DNA from 3 places in the Peribacillus sp. NPDC097895 genome. Region 3 is predicted to be linked to each of the others. Evidence: riboswitches for the same ligand, from Rfam matches in the RefSeq annotation. Region 3 holds a riboswitch; each other region holds the start of a gene.

Region 1 (5,581 bases), on a different contig from region 3:
TAAAGAAGCGAGTTCGTTCTATGTTAGGGTTGAAATCATTTCGTACAGCTACTTACATACTGAGTGGTATAGAAGCCATGCAAATGATTAAAAAGAAACAGGTTCATCAAGGGGTGAAGTCTGCCCAAAATCAAAAATAATTTATCCATAAATTATTTGAAGTAGCTTCGTAAGTTAGCAATTTAAAGGAAACCACACTCTATGTTTCTAACGATTATAGAAGGATTTCTTACAAGAAATGAACCGAATGGGATTTGTAGTCCAGCAGCTATTTTCCACAGTATCGCTACAGTTGGATTCGAGCTACCTCGTTCAATTTGTCCGAGCATAGGTTTACTAACACCAGTCAGTTCAGCAAGGTCGTCCAAGGATAATTTACGCCGTTGACGATAAAAACGTAAACGTTGACCAATTTGAATTGATAAATTTTTTTCCATATAAAACCCTACACGTCTTGTTCACTAGGTGCTTGTTCAGCCCCCCAGATGAAGTATTTATATTATATAATGATAGTGACAAAAGGAGGATGTTCAGATGGTATATAACTCGGCAGCAGAACTTTGTGAAGGGTTTGGTTATCCGCCCGTTCACGTTAAATTGACGATAGAGATCATCGATAAGAGATTGGGACCTGTAAAGGCAGAAGCGGAGATTGCCATCAAGCCTGTTAAGGCAAAGGGATATCTGGAAGTATTGGTGGAAGAATTGGAATCAGAGCATATCTTTGCCGATGAAAATGGCAGTATCTATGGCAGCTTCGGCATCGATCAAAGCATCCAGATATATGATGAAGTCCTGACTACCATTCCGTTCGAAGAGATAATGGGAAATGAAAATTGGAAAAAGACAGTTGAGGAATCCATCACGGTGGATAAACTAAAGGATCAACTGGGGAAATCCCTAAATGATTATCAATTCAGTGATTTGAGCGGGAAATATAAATTCAGGAAAAGATGTACGATAACAGAACTCCAATTCATAGATTAAACGATAAAAGGAGAAGGCGATATGCTTTCTCTTTTTTCGATCATTTTACATATGCTCTTGCCCATGATATCTTTCCCTATCATAATCAAGTGCTTGCAGTGACTCAATCTGTGAGAACCTTTAACCATACACAATGTCAAGGAGAGCTCAATAAGGTTTTTAATGGTTTCAACTTGCATTTATTATATAGCTTTACATAGGTTAATATATTGTTAAGGGGTTTTACAAGAAAAAGAAACGAATATTTTAAAAGATAATAAGGAGAATATATGAAAATTGGTTTGGTACGTCATTTTAAGGTGGCACATGAATTCCCAACAGGGAAATCCGTGACTGCGGATGATATGAAGCAATGGTTCATGGACTATGATGCAGCAGATATAATTTACGGAACGACTTTATTACGAGCTGAGGAATGGCAGGAATGTTATTGCAGCGATATGTCGAGAGCGGTCAAGACTGCAAAACATATCTACCCTGGCACGGTTCATCGGATGGAGGAACTGCGGGAAATACCTTCCCCCCCCCTTAAAGGAAAGGTAAAGCTGCCGTTCATCCTTTGGGCCATCTGGATTCGATCCTGCTCGTTGATTAACAAGCAGACAAGAGCGGAAATTAAAATCGCTGAGCGACGGATCAATAAAGCATTGGACGAAATTTTTGCAAAGGGGGAAAGGGATGTTCTGATCGTGAGTCATGCCGCACTCATGGTATATATGAGAAAAGAGCTGATAAGACGGGGGTTTGCCGGTCCGAAATTCAAGATTGCCAGCAATGGAAGGCTGTATGTATTCGAAAGATAATCAAGGATATCCCGACAAAAAAAGTATGTCTGGTACACGTTGAACATTTAATGATCTTAAGAAAGATATAGTCATTTTCCGAATAGTTATTCTTTTTCCGATGGTTGTGGTTTATTATTGTAATAGTGTAATTTTTATCGAATTCAATAATAGGGGAAGAGGGTGTGCATTTTGGTGAAGGCAGTTTTTTTTGACTTAGATGATACATTGCTTTGGGATCAGAAAAGTGTGAAAGAGGCTTTTGTAGCCACATGTGAAGTGGCTAGGGAAAAATATGATTTAAATGTCGATGAGTTTGAAGAAGCGGTTCGGAAAGAAGCGCGTGAGCTTTACTCTTCTTACGATACATATGCATTTACTCAAATGATCGGAATCAACCCATTTGAAGGACTATGGGGGAATTTTCAAGATGATCATGATGAATTCCGGAAGATGGCAGGGATTGTACCGACATATAGGAAAGAAGCGTGGACGAGAGGCTTGAAGGCATTAGGGATCAATGACCCTGCATTTGGGCTTGAACTGGCAGAACGTTTCCCTGCAGAGAGACGTAAAAAGCCATTTATCTATGAAGAATCATTCCGTGTGTTAGATGAATTAAAAGGGAATTACAAATTGCTTTTGCTGACGAATGGTTCGCCTGAACTACAAAATACTAAACTTGAAATTACGCCAGAACTCGTTCCTTATTTCGACCAAATCGTCATTTCAGGAGCATTTGGACGCGGTAAACCGGATGCATCCATCTTTGAGCATGCTTTGGAAATCATGGAGCTGGATAAGGATGAAGTATTGATGGTTGGCGACAATTTAATGACCGATATCCTTGGGGCATCACGAGTGGGCATAAAGTCGGTTTGGATAAATCGACATGATAAGGAACGGAATGAAGTGCTTCCAACCTATGAAATCAAGCATTTGGAGGAGCTTTTCCCCATCCTTGAAGGTTTGGAAAAATAATGATGGGTCCCCTCCAAGTAACAAATTTTGGAGGGATTCATTAAAATATATAGGCCTTTGCAATTATTTACAGAATCAAAAGGGTGATATATAGTTACCCTGTAATCAATTAAATTATTCAGACTAGGGGTGTCCAATATAAGTTGGGCTGAGAGAGAAGCGCGTAAAGCTTCTTAACCCTCAGGACCTGATCTGGTTCATACCAGCGTGGGGAAGTTAGAATCTACTTAACAATGACATTTCATTTGGTCATTTCTGTAGTCATACTAACGTTAGCCGGGTCTTAATTATGAGATCCGGCTTTTTCGTGCGAAATGGATTGGATTTTGTCCTTTTTAAATGAAACTTAAAAAGGAGAAATGAAATCATGATGAGTAATTCAGTAAATGACATGAACGTTTCAATTATGTCCAGTTTTGCAGGGAGTAAAAAAGTGTACGTAGAGGGATCTAGACCTGATATTAAAGTGCCTATGCGTGAAATTAAGTTAAGTCCGACTACAGGGGCATTCGGTGAAGAGGAGAATCCACCTTTACGAGTTTATGACACAAGCGGTTCCTATACGGATTCCGAATATCCGATTGATATTCAGAAAGGTCTTGATCCGATTAGACGCAACTGGATCCTGGAACGTGAGGATATTGAAGAGTATGAAGGACGTGAAATAAAACCCGAAGATAACGGTTATAGAAAAGTGGAGCCACAATCCAATGCCGATATTTTTCCGGGATTGAAAAGGAAACCTTTGCGTGCAATGAAAGGAAACAATGTAACCCAGCTCCATTATGCACGTAAAGGAATCATTACCCCTGAAATGGAGTTCATTTCAATCAGGGAAAATGTTGCCCCTGAGTTTGTAAGAGAAGAGGTAGCCAGCGGGCGGGCCATCATTCCGGCAAATATTAACCATCCTGAAAGTGAGCCTATGATCATCGGGCGTAATTTTCACGTTAAAATAAATGCGAATATTGGAAATTCAGCTGTTAGTTCATCGATCGAAGATGAAGTGGAGAAAATGACTTGGGCTACACGATGGGGAGCCGACAACATAATGGACCTTTCCACCGGCAAGAATATTCACACAACACGTGAATGGATTATCAGGAATTCGCCTGTTCCAGTTGGGACCGTTCCTATATATCAAGCATTGGAAAAAGTGAATGGAGTTGCGGAAGATTTAAATTGGGAAGTTTTTCGGGATACTTTAATCGAGCAGGCCGAGCAAGGTGTCGATTACTTCACCATACATGCTGGAGTGTTATTGCGATATATCCCATTAACGGCAAAGCGGGTTACGGGAATCGTTTCCCGAGGGGGATCGATCATGGCTCAATGGTGTTTGGCCCACCACCAAGAAAGCTTCCTTTATACTCATTTTGAAGAGATTTGTGAAATCATGAAGGCATATGATGTTTCTTTCTCATTAGGAGATGGTCTTCGTCCTGGATCGATTGCAGATGCAAACGATGAGGCGCAATTTGCAGAATTGGAAACACTGGGGGAACTGACGAAGATTGCTTGGAAACATGATGTTCAAGTCATGGTGGAGGGACCCGGGCACGTGCCGATGCATTTGATTAAGGAAAACATGGATAAGCAGCTGGAGGTCTGTCAAGAAGCCCCGTTCTATACCCTTGGGCCTTTGACAACGGATATAGCTCCTGGCTATGATCATATTACATCTGCGATCGGTGCTGCCATGATTGGTTGGTTTGGTACGGCGATGCTCTGTTATGTGACACCGAAAGAGCATCTTGGACTTCCGAATAAAGAGGATGTTCGAGTAGGGGTCATTACCTATAAAATTGCTGCACATGCAGCTGACCTTGCAAAAGGCCATCCGCATGCACAAAAAAGAGACGATGCCCTTTCGAAGGCCAGATTCGAGTTTCGTTGGAGAGATCAATTCAATCTTTCTCTCGACCCTGAACGTGCGGTTGAATATCACGATGAAACACTACCGGCTGAAGGTGCCAAAACAGCTCATTTCTGTTCCATGTGCGGACCTAAATTCTGCAGTATGAGAATCTCTCAGGATATCCGTGATTTGGCAAAAGAAAAGGGTCTCGGTTTTGAGTCTGTAATCGATGAAGGACTTAAAGAAAAAGCGAATCAATTCAGGAAAACGGACGGAAAAATCTATCAATGATTTGGACGAAAGGGAGAATTCGATGAATCGGGTAATCCAGATAAAAGATGAAATGAAACAGTTGGAAAGCCAATTAGATCAGCTGAAAAAAGAGCTGAACATCTTTCGGGAAAATTGTAATCATGAATTTGTAAAAACTGATTATAGTCAAGAATGCACAAAGTGCCACTTAATCGAAAGTCTGCAATGGTAGTGATTCCTTAATCTGCTTTGTTTGTCATATTGGAATATCAGTCATCATGATGAAGGGATTGTTTGTAATTTTTCCACATATGGCAATTAATTTCGGCTTCGAGCAAATAAAGAGGGATAGGACAAACTGTCCTATCCCTTACTCCATTATTGTTTCATTTGGTTTATTTCCTGGATGCATTCCTGGACGAGAGTTACGGCCTGACTCATGGTTGCTCCTCCGCCAAATGCTGCAGTCACTCCAATGGCTTCAAGGATTTCCTGTTCTGAACAGCCTTGGTCAAGACATCCTTTAGTATGGTAGATAATGCAGTATTCATCTTGAGAATATAAGCTTATTCCGAGGGCGATAAGCTGTTTTTCTTTCTGGGTTAATTGGCCTTCTTTAAAGCACTCTTCCGTAAACGAGTTGAATTTCTCAGCGAGATCTGGCATTTTTTCCGTAAAGACACCAAGTCCAACTTTATAATCGTAAAGAGCATTTTCAGTA
Region 2 (5,581 bases), 1.7 Mb from region 3:
TGTGGCTGGGTACGTCGTATAAAGTATATATAAGAGTATCTCTCCCAAGTCGTAAAAATCCTGCCGTTTCAGCTCCAAAATGGATTCCTTTGCAAAATCGGCCGTAACGTTCATTTTAGACAAACCAAAGTCTATCAAAATAGGCTCATGGCTTTTAAGTAAAATATTTGGAATACGCAAATCTTGATGGTATATGTCATGGGTGTGTAGATAAGATACTAATTCGACCAGCTGTTCAAGAAAAAATAGAGACTCTTTCTCATTGAATGTTATATGATTTAAGAAAATATGGTCTTCTAAATTATCCCCTTCAATGAAATTCATCACAAAATAAACATTCCCGTCATCTGAAAATTTTTCGTGAAATATGGGCATGTTTTTGTGATTTAACATACGTATTATGAAAATTTCATTTTCAAACTGTTTCAGCTCTTTTTTGCTGCGGCGTTTACTTTTCCGAAGTTGTTTGATCACTTTATTCTCATTCGTTTTCAAATCCGTGCAATGATAAACGATCCCGTAGCTTCCTGTTCCGATTACAGTAGTGATTTCGTAGCGGTTATGTAAAACCACTCCTTTTTTTAAAGGTATATCTACAAAAAATTGATAAATCTTTCTAATGGTACGCAAAATGGAAACTTCCCTCACCACTTTCATTTATTCGAATCAAGCACACATATAACAATAAGATGAACTGAACATGGATAGTTTAACATTGATTTTTGATCATGCGGTAATGAAAGTCTTTACTTCGGGGAGTTCTTTTATTAATGATTCTTGTAAGTGCTTGTTGCCGTGCTGGATAGGCTGGGTATCCGTACTGATATTGACTTATATAAAATGCTTGATCTTTCGGAGGAGGTTGGGAATACAATCATGCCCAAGCCCCAGGAAATAACAGACTCGAGTTTAATCATGGGTTATAGTGGCGTTTACTCCAGCTTTTTATTGCATGCAAATAAAGCGTCGAAAAAATATGGAGAGGACGCTCGGGATATTTTGATGGAGCTTGGTCGGCAAAAAGTCGTTGGCGGACAGGAAGATACGATCATTGAAGTAGCAAAGCAAATGGCACTGCAGAAAGAAGGGACTATGAGATGAAACTAGTTCAACTAGCAAAAAGGGTAGCCGAATCGCAAAAAAATGGCCGTGAAATGGATAAACTTACATTATCCAATCCTGAACTCACAGTAAATCAAGCCTATGAAATTCAGAAGCTGAGCATAAATGAGACAATCACCGGTGATAACAAATTCATCGGGTGGAAGATGGGCTTGACGAGCAAAGCTAAACAACAGCAAGTAGGGGTAGAGGAAGCGATCTATGGCAGGTTGACATCTGCGATGGAACTAACTAACCAGTATTAAAAGTTGGGGAATTCATTCATCCGAGAGTGGAACCTGAATTTGCTTTTTTGTTCAAAGAAGAATTGAAAGGTGCAAATATAACGGCAAAAGATGTCTGGCCGGCTGTAGAATGTGTATTTCTTGCTTTAGAGGTTATTGACAGCCGTTATAAAAATTTTTCCTTTACACTTACAGATGTAGTAGCGGATAACTCATCTTCAGCCAAAATTCTGCTTAGCAATTAAGCTTATTCACCATATCACACGGATTGGGCTCAAGCAGAAGTTACCCTTTATCAAAATGGTGAAATACAAAAGAGGGGTCGTGGGGAAGCTGTACTCGATCATCCCATTCATTCCATTGTGGAACTTGTAAAAATGATTAGCCGTGAAGGACTTTCCATTCAGGCTGGAATGATTGTTTTAGTAGGCGGGATTACAGATGCCGTTTCCATACAGAAAAATGATGAAATTATAGCAGATTACGGTGAATTGGTGAAACTGACATTACATGTTATATCGTGAAAAATTCGCAAAGAGGAGGGAAATAATTGCGTGAAGTTCATGCTTTGGAAGTGGTGGGGAATAGTAAATTTGGCCGTTTGCAATTAATGGTCTTTATGTGGTGTTTGTTCGCAATTACCTTCGATGGATTTGATATAGCCATGTACGGAGTAGGTTTACCTTTGATGATGGAGGAATGGAGCTTGACGCCAGTTATTCATTGTTCGGAATGATGGTAGGTGCCCTCATTTTTGCACCCCTGGCGGATAAAATAGGGAGAAAAAAAGTACTTGCCATTAGCATATGTATATTCAGTGTGTTTACATTACTTTCAAGTTTCGCTCCAAACCCTGCCTTTTTCTCGTTCATGCGATTTATAGCAGCCTTGGGGATGGGAGGATTAATGCCAAACGTTATCTCCTTAATGGCGGAATACTCACCCAAAAAGTATAAGGTGCTCATTGTAACCACAATGTACTGTGGTTATTCAATCGGGAGCATTCTTGCTTCTTTAATTGGAATGTATGTGATGGAACAAATAAGTTGGAGGGTATTGTATTGGATTGTGGCGCTTCCCTTACTGGCACTGCCATTCTTCATGAAGCAATTTCCTGAATCTCTTTCCTATTATGTTATTCGAAAACAAGGGGAAAAGCTTGCCGGAATTCTGAACCGCATTGATCCAGAGGGCGACGATAAAGACTCGGACGACTATGAGTTTGCCAAGGTCCAAGAAAGGGCAAAAGGCTTTCCAGTCAAGAAACTCTTTGAAGATAAGCGTACTCTTAGTACATTTGCGTTTTGGGTAGCTGCCTTTAATTGTTTACTTATGGAATACGGACTCAATACATGGTTACCGAAAATCATGCAGCAGTCCGGATACGGCCTTACATCCAGTTTATCTTTCAATCTTATATTGGGGATAGGGCAAATTGGCGGATCGATAATTGGAGGGTACTTAGTTGGGAAAATGGGCCATAGTAGAGTGCTTGTATTCTCTGTGCCATTGGTACGGTATGCTTTGTAATATTAGGATTAACCTCAAATGAAGTAGCATTATATATTTTAATCGCTTTTGGAGGTGCCTGTACAGTGGGTACGATGAATTTGGCCAATACGTATATTTCCGAGTATTATCCACGGGAGATAAGGACCACCGGGATAGGCTGGGCCTTGGCGTTTGGTAGAATTGGAGCGATTGTTGCCCCTACATTAATAGGTTTATTGCTGGCTGCAAACTATTCGCCACAAAATGCATTTATGGCCTTCACAGTTCCGAGCATAATGGCGGCCTTGGCGTTACGGGTTGTGAAAGAGAAGTATGGCAGCTATGATAAACCACAGATTGAGGAAAATATAAAACTAAAAGCAACAACAAATGCATAAATTAATAGGTAGCGGAATTCACGAGTAAAACACGCAAACTCACGAGTAAATCAACGGAATTCACGAGTAAATAACGAAATAAACTTCTCAACCTTTTTTTATCAATCCAACCAGCATAGATCGCAGGGTTAGAGGGATATACAAGCTTGAAAGGCTATTAATCCTATATAGTATTAATCTACATCAATGCTTGAAAACTTTTCTAATACGTTTGACAATTGGATTTATCGTGTTAATATAAAGGCAAATGAATTATATATACAATTTGTACCACTAGGGGTGCTTTATTGGTAAAAGTTATTTTACCTGAGAAGCTGAGATTAAAGTATGACTTTAAGACCCTTAGAACCTGATCTGGTTTATACCAGCGTAGGGAAGTGGGGTCTGGAACAATACGTTTCTGTATTATTTCAAGTACAACCACTTTCTTTACGTCAAAGAAAGTGGTTTTTTATTTGTCAAAAAAGAGGAGGTTTTTTCCCGTATCATTCATTGGAAAAATAAAATTTGGAGGTAAAGAAGATGAAGTTTTCAGAGGAAATCCGTCAGGAAGTCGATCATATTTGGGAAGCAAGTTTTAACCATCCATTTGTTGCAGGAATAGGCGATGGCACATTGCCATTGGAGTGTTTTCGTTTTTATGTCAAGCAAGATGCCTATTATTTATCACATTTTGCCAGAGTTCAAGCTTTAGGAGCAGTCAAGGCTACAGATTTACATACAACAAGCAGGCTTGCCGGCCATGCACAAGGAACATATGAAGCGGAGTTGAAGCTTCATGAAAATTTTTCTGAGAGATTAGGCATCACAAAAGAAGAAAGGAAAAATTTCAAACCTGCACCGACTGCTTATGCTTACACTTCCCATATGTATCGTGCGGCATATTCTGGTCATTTAGGGGATGTTATTTCAGCTATCTTGCCATGTTATTGGCTGTATTATGAAATCGGCGAAAAGCTGAAAGAGTGTAAACCGGAAGAACCGATATATCAAGAATGGATAGCGGCTTACGGAGGAGAGTGGTTCCGCTCTTTGGTCGAAGAACAAATTGCAAGGCTTGATGAGATTGCTGAAAAAGTAACAGATGAAGATAGGGTAAGAATGAAGGAGCATTTTATTCTTAGCAGCCAATATGAATACTCATTTTGGGAAATGGCTTATCGTCTAGAGACATGGCCGGTGCATAAGGAAACATTAGAGGTATAAAGGAGATTGAAACAATGAAAAAAGGGTTGAAATTAACGGATATATTAGTCACGATCGTGATTGCCGTGGCATTTGGAATAGTCTATATCGTTTGGGGTTCACTTTATTATTCCGTTAAACCATTAGGATTACATGTAGATCAACTTATTTATGGAATGTGGTTTATAGCTGGACCCGTTGCCTTTTTAGTTTTGAGAAAACCGGGTGTGGCGCTACTGGCAGAGATTGCTGCAGCTTCCGGAGAATTCTTTCTAGGTTCACCTTGGGGGCTAACCGTACTCTTATATGGAGTTGTACAAGGATTGTTCGCGGAACTGGTTTTCATGGCGTTCAGATATAAAAAGTTCAATATGTCGGTCGCTGTATTAGCGGCGATAGCATCCTGCCTGGGATCAGTTCTCATGGATTTTGCATATGGGGAAATAGGTGCGCTCTCTCTTTGGAATCTCTTGTTATTCATGATTGCGAGGTTCATAGGCTCCATTTTCTTTGCCGGTGTGACTGCTTACTATCTAGTTAAAGTCCTGGAAGCAACAGGAGTAACTAATCTTGTACGTCCGGTTTCCAGTAAGGATTATGCAGAACTGGACCAAAAGTAGAGGTTGATGACCATGGAACGAATCGTTCATGTAGAGAAGTTAAGAATGAAATTTCCCGGAGGTGAGTCCTTGCTATTCAAGGACCTATCCGTCTCGTTTGATAGAGGTGAAAAAGTTCTATTGCTGGGACCATCAGGATGTGGAAAGTCCACACTTTTACAAGTGTTAAGTGGATTGATACCAAATTCCATCGAAGTCCCGATGAAAGCGGAAGAATTGAAGTGCCCTTCTTCATGGGGATATGTTTTTCAAGACCCTGATAGTCAGTTTTGCATGCCATTTGCCGATGAGGAAATTGCTTTCGTCCTTGAGAATCTTTCTGTTCCTAAGCAAGAAATGAAAGAGAGGATTCAACATCATCTCCGTCAAGTTGGATTGAAACTAAAGACTATTCATACAAGTATTGATACATTATCAGGCGGCATGAAACAGCGTCTGGCGATTGCTTCGGTATTGGCACTTGAACCAGAAGTGATATTTTTGGATGAACCAACCGCTATGCTTGATCCGGAAGGAACAAAAGAAATTTGGGACTTGTTGA
Region 3 (5,581 bases):
GCTTGATTCGTGAATCTTTTAGTGAAAGGTGATAATTGTTTATGGAAGAAGTCAAATTCATGGAAACAGTAAGCAAAGATTCCAAATGAACCTTTTCCATATCAGTAAGGATCTGCTTCTGCTTCCATTCATCATACCTATCCAAATGGATATGGCTATCGATGATTTTCATGTTTCACTTTCTCCTTCCTACGTAGTAACAGTCGGCTTTAGTGCTGCATATAGTTCTCTCTTCAAATTAAAAAATTCATCACTAAGGAGCTGTTCTTCCCTTCTTGGCCTTGGAAATGGAACAACAACCTCTTTTATGACAGTAGCGGGTTTTGCTGATAACACATATATTCTATCGGAAAGGAAAACCGCTTCATCAATGCTATGCGTAACAAAAAGCACCGATCTCCGATTTTCTTCCCAAACAGACATCAGCCATTTTTGCATTTGCAATCTTGTCAGTTCATCCAATGCAGAAAAAGGTTCATCCAGACACATCAATTCCTGTGGACTTAAGATACTTCGAATAAATGCGGCTCTTTGCTTCATGCCTCCAGATAATTCGTGCGGATATGCTTTCTCATACTCTTCCAATCCCGCTTTCACCAAAAGGGCTTTTGCCATTTCTTTGTCTCTAATCCCAGCCAGTTCACTTCCAAGCAAGACATTTTCCAATACCGTTCTCCAAGGTAAAAGGGAAGGCTGTTGGGGCATATAGCTTATATGGCCCTTTAAGCCATTTATTTTTTTACTATCCAGCGAAATGATGCCCTGATTCGGCTTCAAAATGCCCCCGATCAAGTGGAACAATGTACTTTTACCGCTGCCGGATGGTCCAAGGATCGTGACAAACTCCCCATCACCTACATGGAAATGTATATTCTCTAAAATATTCTGTTTACCACCGAAAGAATAGGAGACATCTTTAATTTCCAGTTTCATCCTTTTCACCCTCCTTTCTCTTCCATGAAACAAGGTATTTCTCCAGTAAGTTAATGATTCCAAAAAAGAGAAGGCTCATTCCCATAATGATGAAAATAGAAACAAACACCCGATCTGTCCTGAATGCAGAGGAAGCTAGCGTCATATAAACGCCGATCCCCGATTTAGCTCCAAGCCATTCAGAAATAACCGCACCCATTACACTATATGTTGCCGAAATTTTCAAGCCTGAGAAAATGGACGGAATCGAATGAGGAAGCTCCAGCTTCCAAAATAACTGGTTTCTCCCCGCCCCCATCATCTTGAAATAATGCTTAAGTTCATATGGTGTCTGGCGAAAACCGTCTAATGAAGCAACGGCAACAGGAAAAAAACACACGAGAGAAATCACTATTAGCTTTGGCAGCATTCCAAAACCAAACCAGATCACTAATAGCGGTGCCAAAACTATGATTGGAATATTTTGTGATAGTATGAGCAGGGGATAAACCGCCTCTTTTACACCAGGAAACAGGTGTAAGATTGCCGCAATTAATAAGCCGATGCAGCTTCCTATAAAAAAACCGTTTAACGCAAGCTCAGTAGTTGATATTAGGTGTCCCGAAAGATCGTGAAACGATTCAATTCCTTCAGTCAAAATGGCTGATGGAGCAGGAAGCAACCATTCTTCAACTTTTAATAAGACTGTCACTGATTCCCATACTATCAGCAACAATAATAAAAGAAAGAAGGGAGCCCCCTTCTTCCAAATTCTCCTTCCGATCATGCCCGATATTTCTCCGTTAACGTACCCATCGTAATCCCGCTCGGCTGATATAATATTTTCACTTGGGAAATGACATTCGGCGATCCTATTTCAATCATTCTTACATTCATTTTTTCTATCACGGCGAAAAGTTCGGAAAGCTCACCTTCCATTGTTGTTTCAAGCGGGTGAACCTCATACTTGACACCTGATTCATCAATGATCTTGATTGCTTCATCGACCATAGGGATGACATTTTCCCCTTTAGGGATAATTTGTATACTAATTAATGAATTGGCCATTTCTTTTCCTCCTATTTTGGTAAAAATTCATTGGTAAATGCCTTTTCAGGATCGAAATCACCTTCGAGAAGCTTATTTTCAGTCATCCAATCACTGTAATTCTTCCAAATTTCAAGCTTTTGTTCACCCCAACGCGGAGCATCATCCTGATACTTGGTTGCAAGCCACTCCTGGCTTTTCTTCACTAGTTTAGCATCAAGATCCGGTGCAGCCTTAATTAACATGTCTGCTGCATCATCGGGATTCTTAATCGCAAACTGGTACCCTTTCGAAGCTGCATGAACGAATGCTTTAACGGTTTCAGGATCTTCTTTAATCATCTTTTCATTTGTGGTCAATACAGGCGTATAGTAATCAAGCTTATCAGAGTATTCGGTTAAGTAAACCATATTCAGCTTTTCATTTCTCAACTCGGCCTCGATACCTGTCCACCCATAATAAATCCAGGCGAAATCTATATCCCTTTTAACTGAAGTGAAAAAATCTGTGTCCCCTGTGTTCACAATATCCACTTTATTTACATCCGCATTATCTTTTTTCATGAGTGAATCAAGAATGGCCTTTTCAACTGGAGAACCCCAGCCACCATACGTTTTCCCTTCAAAATCCTTGGGAGTTTTAATGTTTTTTGCCTCAGGGGAAGCGAAACCTGAGGTATTATGCTGGATGACGGCAGCTAGCGAAACTATTGGCACGCCCTGTACGCGAGCCTGCGTGATGCCCTCCTGGTAGCCTACGCCAAATTCAGATTTCCCTGAAGCCACAAGCTTATCAGCTCCAGCTTCACCAGGCATGATAATTTCTACATCCAGTCCTTGTTCTTTAAAATATCCTTTTTCCTTCGCTACATACAATCCTGTATGGTTTGTATTCGGGGTCCAATCGAGCACGACCGATACTTTTTTTAATTCTTTATTGTCTTCATTTTTAGATGCTTCCTCTTTTTCATTCGTTCCGCCTGCACCGCATCCAGCTAAAAGGAACAACGAAGCTAACAGTGGCAAAAATTTATTCAAGACTTTATCCTCCTACACATTATATAAGATCGATATGCCGGAACTATAACGGGCGCCAGGTTCTCTTCAAATAAAAAACAAAAAACGCCCGAAGATGAATTCGGACGTTAACATACAAAACAGAAAGTCAGTAATAATATGTATGTTCCCTCCGCTGGCATCATCCAGATCAGGTTCAAAGAGTCAGCATCTAAAGGACGCAATCTCAGCCAGCAATACCGGCCCCCCTACATTTCTCGCACATATGAACTTTTCTCTCTCATTATATCAATTCATGCCGAAAAGGGAATACTAATTTGCTTCTTCTCTCTAATTGGAAAGGTTTCCTAGCAGTTTAGGTTATCTAGCAAAACATCTTTTGGAATGAAAGCAAAAAAATACTGCCTCTTTTCATTCCGATCATTCTCGGCTGAAACGGCAGCTGAAACGTTCCAAATAGTCAATTTAAAGCTTGCATTCATATAATGAGCATTACATGTAGACATTTTTGTTTACCGGTTTTATAAACCGTTAATTTCATAAGCAAAAGGTGGATATGATCATGATAAAGATTAATCACAAATGGTTAGATGTCAGTCAAATCCAACCAGGAATAGCATCTGCTAAATCGCCTGAAATTGTCCAATTACTGGCGGAAGATTCTAACGTTTTTGAATACCGGAACTTTGGAGAGTTTAATTTCGAGATACAACTGAGGAATCGAGTCATTGCGGCAGCTATTGCGTTGGATAAAAGTGGTGCAGAATTTTCCACACTTGAGGAATCGGGAAGCAATAAACAATATTGGAGCCTTTCAAAGGATGGCACCTTTACCCTTCAGCCAGGGATTCTCCCTCATGCTGCACTCGTTGACATTTTCATAAATGGAAGGCTTTATGCTTTCGAATGCGGGACAGCAATGGTCGTCACTTTTTTAAAGGCCATTTTGGATTTAATTGGCCCTAGGAATTTCGACAACCTTTTTTCAGACCTTTTTTTATATGACTGGCACCCTCCACAAAATATGGCTCTCATCGTTCACAAAGGAAGGGATTATTCACCAGGTGATTGCGTTTACTTCAAAAACCCTGATCACGATGAGGCAAAGCCTGAATGGCAAGGTGAAAATGCCATATTATTAGGAACTAACCTCTTTTATGGCCACGGGATCGGAATTACCAATTCACAGGGAATCATCGATGAATTGAATAGCAATAGAAAGCCGTACGCCACCATATCAGCATTCCTGACAGATCATATCATTTTTCTGGATAGTTCCTACTATAGACAATTCCAACAAAATACTCCCCGTGCAAAGCCCGATCACAGTCCTGTCAGCCTTTCCAATTGTATTGTTTCTGAAATAGGTTCGAATATGTACCTTTCATGACCCTGGCATTTCCCCTATGCCGTAAAACCGTTTTATTAAATACCGGCATAAAAAAATGCTTGGGGAGAAAACTCCCAAGCATTTTTTCTTATTCAAGCACCAATATTCCTTTTACCTTTAAACCTGCGGGCACTTGCCTGCCCCCATTTCGTAATGGATAGCGTATAAACGGCCAAGGCTGACCATATGAACAAAAAGGCTAAAAGATGTGCTTTGGTAAAACTCTCGTGATAAACGAATACACCGATCAATAAGGATAAGGTCGGAGCGATATATTGAAAAATGCCAAGCATCGATAGCGGGATTTTCTCCGCCCCCTTCGCAAAATATAAAAGAGGTAAAGCCGTGACAATCCCACCGCCGACCAACAGCAAGCCTGTGCTTCCCGCTGTAAAGAATTGCATGTCTGATTTCGTCATCAAATATATGAGGTAACCCAGGGCCAGAGGCGTTACCATCATCGTTTCGAGCGTCAGCCCTATCGCTGATTCGGCCTTGATCATTTTTTTTGCCAAACCATATAATCCAAAGGTCATGGCCAAGACGAGAGAGACCCAAGGAATGGTGCCGAAATGAATGCCAAGGATCAAGACTCCGATTCCTGCAAGCAGGAACGAAAAGATCTGGGCTCCGCTCAATTTTTCTTTTAAGACAATCACTCCCAATAATACACTGACTAGCGGATTGATATAATAACCTAGGCTCGTGTCAAGGATCCGTCCTGAATTAACGGCCCAGATGAACACTCCCCAATTGGCTGTAACGAGCAGTGATGCCGTAAGTAATGCCGCAAAGAGTTTTGGATTACCCAATATGTTTTTGACATAATCCACGAACGATTGCCATTTTTTCATGAACATCAATAAAACCAGCATGAAGACGAAAGACCATAATACCCTCTGCGCTAAAATCTCTGTTGCACCGACTCCCTGAAGAAACTTCCAGTAAACTGGAACAAGTCCCCACATCATATAAGAAAGGGCGGCATAAATTGCCCCTTCTTTTTGTTCATCCACTTTCATAACCTGCCTTCTTTCCAATTACAATCATTTATCGAAATCCATCTAACTATTTTGCATATCCATTTCTTTTTTTGCAACTGTTAATTTTTATCATACACGACTCTGTCATCAATGATCGTCATGACCGCCTCAGCTTTTAGAAGATCATCTGGCTTAACTGCAAAGACATCCAGATCAAAAACGGTAAAATCCGC

What was found. A riboswitch is a leader RNA that binds a small molecule or an ion and turns the genes downstream of it on or off. The one in region 3 is predicted to bind thiamine pyrophosphate.
Region 1: linked by a shared signal. The riboswitch ahead of thiC (phosphomethylpyrimidine synthase ThiC) and the one ahead of ACQKMH_RS02610 (ABC transporter substrate-binding protein) in region 3 are both predicted to bind thiamine pyrophosphate.
Region 2: linked by a shared signal. The riboswitch ahead of tenA (thiaminase II) and the one ahead of ACQKMH_RS02610 (ABC transporter substrate-binding protein) in region 3 are both predicted to bind thiamine pyrophosphate.

The regions. Positions count from the first base shown of each region.
Region 1 covers NZ_JBNNSH010000002.1:939,369-944,949, reverse strand. Annotated here, with positions in the region: partial or broken gene ACQKMH_RS15935 (IS6 family transposase) at 1-140, shown strand, start outside; gene ACQKMH_RS15930 (helix-turn-helix domain-containing protein) at 183-437, opposite strand; gene ACQKMH_RS15925 (hypothetical protein) at 535-987, shown strand; gene ACQKMH_RS15920 (histidine phosphatase family protein) at 1,257-1,790, shown strand; gene ACQKMH_RS15915 (HAD family hydrolase) at 1,962-2,750, shown strand; TPP riboswitch at 2,866-2,981, shown strand; gene thiC (phosphomethylpyrimidine synthase ThiC) at 3,118-4,899, shown strand; gene ACQKMH_RS15905 (hypothetical protein) at 4,922-5,092, shown strand; gene ACQKMH_RS15900 (carboxymuconolactone decarboxylase family protein) at 5,239-5,581, opposite strand, start outside.
Region 2 covers NZ_JBNNSH010000001.1:2,298,557-2,304,137, reverse strand. Annotated here, with positions in the region: gene ACQKMH_RS11035 (protein kinase domain-containing protein) at 1-630, opposite strand, end outside; partial or broken gene ACQKMH_RS11030 (4-hydroxy-2-oxovalerate aldolase) at 784-1,101, shown strand; gene ACQKMH_RS11025 (hypothetical protein) at 1,098-1,367, shown strand; gene ACQKMH_RS11020 (hypothetical protein) at 1,394-1,591, shown strand; gene ACQKMH_RS11015 (hypothetical protein) at 1,655-1,870, shown strand; gene ACQKMH_RS11010 (hypothetical protein) at 1,897-2,082, shown strand; gene ACQKMH_RS11005 (MFS transporter) at 2,046-2,876, shown strand; gene ACQKMH_RS11000 (MFS transporter) at 2,843-3,235, shown strand; TPP riboswitch at 3,501-3,628, shown strand; gene tenA (thiaminase II) at 3,758-4,441, shown strand; gene ACQKMH_RS10990 (ECF transporter S component) at 4,456-5,040, shown strand; gene ACQKMH_RS10985 (ABC transporter ATP-binding protein) at 5,053-5,581, shown strand, end outside.
Region 3 covers NZ_JBNNSH010000001.1:558,296-563,876, reverse strand. Annotated here, with positions in the region: gene ACQKMH_RS02630 (TatD family hydrolase) at 1-172, opposite strand, end outside; gene ACQKMH_RS02625 (ABC transporter ATP-binding protein) at 190-933, opposite strand; gene ACQKMH_RS02620 (ABC transporter permease) at 917-1,699, opposite strand; gene ACQKMH_RS02615 (thiamine-binding protein) at 1,696-1,980, opposite strand; gene ACQKMH_RS02610 (ABC transporter substrate-binding protein) at 1,992-2,996, opposite strand; TPP riboswitch at 3,126-3,235, opposite strand; gene ACQKMH_RS02605 (protein-glutamine gamma-glutamyltransferase) at 3,538-4,365, shown strand; gene rarD (EamA family transporter RarD) at 4,458-5,387, opposite strand; gene ACQKMH_RS02595 (amidohydrolase) at 5,468-5,581, opposite strand, start outside.